Regions from separate parts of the Bacillus sp. JJ664 genome, predicted to be linked through region 2. Evidence: a T-box and tRNA genes for the amino acid it is inferred to sense, from the RefSeq annotation. Region 2 holds a T-box; the other holds one or more tRNA genes.
What was found. The T-box of region 2 lies ahead of serS (serine--tRNA ligase). A T-box ahead of a tRNA ligase gene usually reads a tRNA of that ligase, here a tRNA-Ser.
Positions count from the first base shown of each region.

Region 1: it has a tRNA-Ser gene. The T-box ahead of serS (serine--tRNA ligase) is inferred to sense a tRNA for this amino acid. The anticodon was not compared.

Region 1 is NZ_JBALMS010000093.1:414-2,809, reverse strand. Features, by position in the region: gene V7056_RS15020 (Tex family protein) at 1-180, shown strand, start outside; gene cmpA (cortex morphogenetic protein CmpA) at 170-280, opposite strand; gene V7056_RS15010 (SprT family protein) at 601-1,056, shown strand; tRNA gene V7056_RS15005 (tRNA-Asn) at 1,142-1,216, shown strand; tRNA gene V7056_RS15000 (tRNA-Ser) at 1,224-1,314, shown strand; tRNA gene V7056_RS14995 (tRNA-Glu) at 1,322-1,396, shown strand; tRNA gene V7056_RS14990 (tRNA-Val) at 1,410-1,485, shown strand; tRNA gene V7056_RS14985 (tRNA-Asp) at 1,499-1,574, shown strand; tRNA gene V7056_RS14980 (tRNA-Gln) at 1,997-2,071, shown strand; tRNA gene V7056_RS14975 (tRNA-Lys) at 2,176-2,248, shown strand; tRNA gene V7056_RS14970 (tRNA-Leu) at 2,263-2,345, shown strand.
Region 2 is NZ_JBALMS010000013.1:4,870-7,265, reverse strand. Features, by position in the region: gene serS (serine--tRNA ligase) at 32-1,306, opposite strand; T-box leader at 1,377-1,604, opposite strand; gene pdxT (pyridoxal 5'-phosphate synthase glutaminase subunit PdxT) at 1,654-2,241, opposite strand; gene pdxS (pyridoxal 5'-phosphate synthase lyase subunit PdxS) at 2,254-2,396, opposite strand, start outside.

The DNA of each region.
Region 1 (2,396 bases), on a different contig from region 2:
TTAAAAAATGATGGCCTTGTTCATATATCACGAATGAGTAGTAAGTTTATCAAACATCCATTAGATGTAGTATCTGTTGGACAGGTTGTAAAAGTTTGGATTGCCGAAGTAGATCAAAAAAAGCAAAGAGTAGGCTTGTCAATGCTTCCGGTTGAATCAAAAGAAACAGTCAAAGCTTAATTTTTTGATAGTAAAACCAGCATTGATTTAATAATTTAATTTGATAGCGGTTTTTTTCATAAAAAGCTTTTTGCATTTGGGTTTTCAGCCAACTTGGCATAACCATATGAAAAACCTCCAGCTTAAAAATCTTCGCCCATCTTTTAATTTGAGATGGGCGACATATTAAATGAGTGAGGGGTAACCTTCTAATACCTTTATAAAAAGGATAACGAAATTGTTCAATTAAAAGTTAAATTTTACGCCATTGTAGAGAGATTTACTAAGAGCAACTCATTTAGTATAAATTGTACGAATCTGATCTTTGAAATTCTCATTTGTAAGTTTAATGTATGCAGATAACTAGAAAAATGTGAGTTGTATATTAGTTAATACAAAAAGAAATAAAGAATATAGAATCATTTAAGGGACGATATGAGGATGGAAAACGAAACACTACAAAAATTAGTTGAAGAATTATCATCGCAATATTTTAACCGTCCATTTTTACATCAAGCTACCTTTAATGCTAGATTACGAACTACAGGTGGAAGGTATTTATTAAAAACAAGTAATATTGAATTAAATAAGCTGTATTTCAATGAACATGGAATTGAAGAATTAAGGGGTATTATCTTACATGAATTATGCCATTATCATCTACACATAATGAAAAAAGGCTATAAGCATGAGGATAAGGATTTTAAAGATTTATTAAAACAGGTTGGTGCACCAAGGTACTGCAAACCATTAGCGACTACAACTAAAAAGAGAACTGTACCATATAAGTATCGCTACATTTGTACAAAATGTGGACAAACTTACTTACGTAAGAGAAAAGTGGACTTGAAACGGTTTGTTTGCGGAATATGTAAAAGTAAATTAAAACAGTTATAAATAGTATTGACAGGGTATATATTCATAGTTTATATTATTACTTGTCACCACTTACCAGAAAGTGTTGATGGATAATTTAGATTATTCCGCAGTAGCTCAGTGGTAGAGCACTCGGCTGTTAACCGAGTGGTCGTAGGTTCGAATCCTACCTGCGGAGCCATTATTTTAGAGAAGTACCCAAGTGGCTCAAGGGGCGCCCCTGCTAAGGGTGTAGATCGTTAACGCGGTGCGAGGGTTCGAATCCCTTCTTCTCTGCCATACATACGGCCCGTTGGTCAAGCGGTTAAGACACCGCCCTTTCACGGCGGTAACACGGGTTCGAATCCCGTACGGGTCACCATTTTTTATATTACGGAGGATTAGCTCAGCTGGGAGAGCACCTGCCTTACAAGCAGGGGGTCGGCGGTTCGAGCCCGTCATCCTCCACCATTTAATTGTATACGGTCCCGTGGTGTAGCGGTTAACATGCCTGCCTGTCACGCAGGAGATCGCCGGTTCGATCCCGGTCGGGACCGCCATTATTTACTACATAATGTAGTATTTTTTCTTTTTTTGGAGATAATATTTTTGGTAGTTAATTTATTGTCATTTAGGTGTCGGATTGTCTTGAGGAGTGAATTCGAGAGGTAAGACCAATACAACATAGAGAAAGATTATAATACATATTGTGTGGAATAGTGATTCTGAATTTAGTTTCATCTAATGTCGGATTGTCTTTATCTTGAGGAGTAGATTCGAGAGGTGAATACAATACAACATAAAGAAAGATCGTAATACCTGTTATGTAGTATAGCGTATTGATTTTAAGCGTGATCAAATGTCGGATTGTCTTTATCTTGAGGAGTAGACTCGAGGGGTGAATCCAATACAACATAAGAAAATCCTGCGGAGCATTATCAAGTAGTATAATCGCAGGAGTTAGACCATGTAGCAACTTCATTGGGCTATAGCCAAGCGGTAAGGCAACGGATTTTGATTCCGTCATGCCCTGGTTCGAATCCAGGTAGCCCAGCCATTATTTTTTATGAGCATTGCTCTAGTGCGATAGCACGACCAAATAGACTTCTAAGTCATTCAAAAGTGTAGTAATTGTGATACTTGTATTATTATCTTTATTACGAGCCATTAGCTCAGTTGGTAGAGCATCTGACTTTTAATCAGAGGGTCGAAGGTTCGAATCCTTCATGGCTCACTTTTTGTTTATTTGCGGTCGTGGCGGAATGGCAGACGCGCTAGGTTGAGGGCCTAGTGGAGGTTTCTCCGTGGAGGTTCAAGTCCTCTCGGCCGCATCATGTATGTATATAACCAGACAATCTACAGTATGTAGATTGTCTTTTTTG
Region 2 (2,396 bases):
AAATTAATTCTCGTGACAACCTGCTTATTTTTTATTTAATAACTTCTTTTCCACCCATGTATGGACGAAGTATTTCAGGAATGACAACTGAACCATCTGCTTGTTGGTAGTTTTCTAAAATAGCAGATACTGTACGACCAATTGCCAGCCCAGAACCATTTAATGTATGAACAAATTCTGGCTTTCCTTTCGGCTCACGACGGAATCGAATATTCGCACGTCTTGCTTGGAAACCTTCAAAATTACTACAAGAAGAAATTTCTTTGTAAGCATCATAGCTTGGTAACCAAACTTCAATATCATAAGTTTTTGCAGAAGAGAAACCAATATCACCAGCACACAATGTGATAACACGGTATGGTAATTGTAATAATTGAAGAACTTTTTCCGCATGAGCTGTTAATTTTTCTAATTCAATATAAGATTCTTCTGGTTTAACAAAACGAACAAGTTCAACTTTATTAAACTGGTGCTGACGAATTAAACCTCTTGTATCACGTCCAGCAGATCCTGCTTCAGAACGGAAGCATGCACTATAAGCTGTATATGCAATCGGTAATTGAGAACCGTCTAAAATCTCGTCACGATGGTAGTTTGTAACTGGTACTTCCGCAGTCGGTACTAAGAAGAAATCTTCTTTTTCAATACGAAATGCATCTTCTTCAAATTTTGGAAGCTGACCAGTACCAATCATACTTGAACGATTTACAAGGTTTGGAGGTAACATTTCTGTATAACCATGCTCTTCAGTATGAAGATCTAACATAAAGCTAATTAGAGCACGCTCAAGTTTTGCGCCTAGACCTTTGTAGAATGTAAAACGGCTACCTGTAACTTTAGCACCTCGCTCAAAATCTAGAATGTCTAGATCTACGCCTAAATCCCAGTGTGGCTTCGGTTCAAATTCAAAAGTACGAACTTCACCGATTCTACGTATTTCTACATTATCATCTTCAGTTAACCCTTCAGGAACTGAATCACTTACTAGGTTTGGAATTGTAAATAGAATTGCATCCAGTTGCTCTTCTAACCCTCTAATTTCTTCATCTAGTTCTTTAATTTTGTCGCCAACTTCACGCATTTCAACAATTAAAGCCTCAGCGTCTTTTTTCTCACGCTTTAAAACACTTATTTCTTGGCTAACTTCATTACGGCGACTTTTTAATCCTTCAACCTCAACAAGTAGTTCTCTACGCTTTAAATCCAAGTCTTCAAATTTTTCAATATAGCTTACATCTCCACCACGTAACTCTAATTTTGCTTTTACATCTTCAAAATTGCTACGTAATAACTTAACGTCTAACATTTTCATTCCTCCTATTTTCTTAGTTGTCTAAAGGATGTTAAAAAAGAATACAAAAAAGCCCTCATCCCTATAAAGGGACGAGAGCTACCCGCGTTGCCACCCTAATTGAAGAATTATAAATAATCCTTCCACCTTAGTATAGTTTAACGGACTATATAACCGGAGTTATTTACTAACTAAAATCAGTATTCCACAACTCGCTCAAGAATGGATTCACAAGACTTCATTATCGGTTTTCACCAGCCACCGACTCTCTGGAAATTAAGAACTTGTTACTATTTTCTTTCATCGCTTTAGACAATTAAATTTTATTATAATTTACTATAAGCTTTTACATTTTTCAATAGCTACATACTTAAATTAGCATTTTTTTCTTTAACCATGCTTACAAAGTAATTCATTAAGCGATAATCGTTTGTTAATTCTGGGTGGAACGATGCAGCCAACATATGGTTTTGTTTAACAGCAACAATGTTACCATCATGCTCTGCTATTACTTCCGCATCCCCAGATACTGAACGAATAAATGGTGCTCTAATGAATACCGCCGGGAAGTCTTCACATACTCCTTTTATAGGAATATTTACTTCAAAACTATCGACTTGTCTACCAAATGCATTACGCTCTGAAACCATATCCATTACGCCTAGGTGTACTGTATCATCATTTGCAATTTCTTTTGAAAGCAAAATCATGCCAGCACATGTACCAAATGCAGGTAAACCATTTTCAATTTTATCTTTTAATGGTTGTAGTAAACCAATGTGGTCAAGTAACTTACGCATTGCAGTACTTTCTCCACCTGGTAACACAATCCCATTTAATCCTTCTAAATGCTCTACACGCTTCACAATTACCGCTTCGGCACCTGATGCCTTAATTGCATTAATATGTTCTTGAACTGCTCCCTGTAAAGCTAATACACCAATTTTCATCGTGTCACCAACTTAAATGCTACGGTCTTGCATACGATCAGCAGCTGCAAGTTGTCTCATATCGATACCTTTCATAGCTGGACCTAAGTTTTTAGAAAGGTTTGCAATTAATTCATAATCTTGGTAGTGAGTAGTAGCTTGTACAATCGCACTAG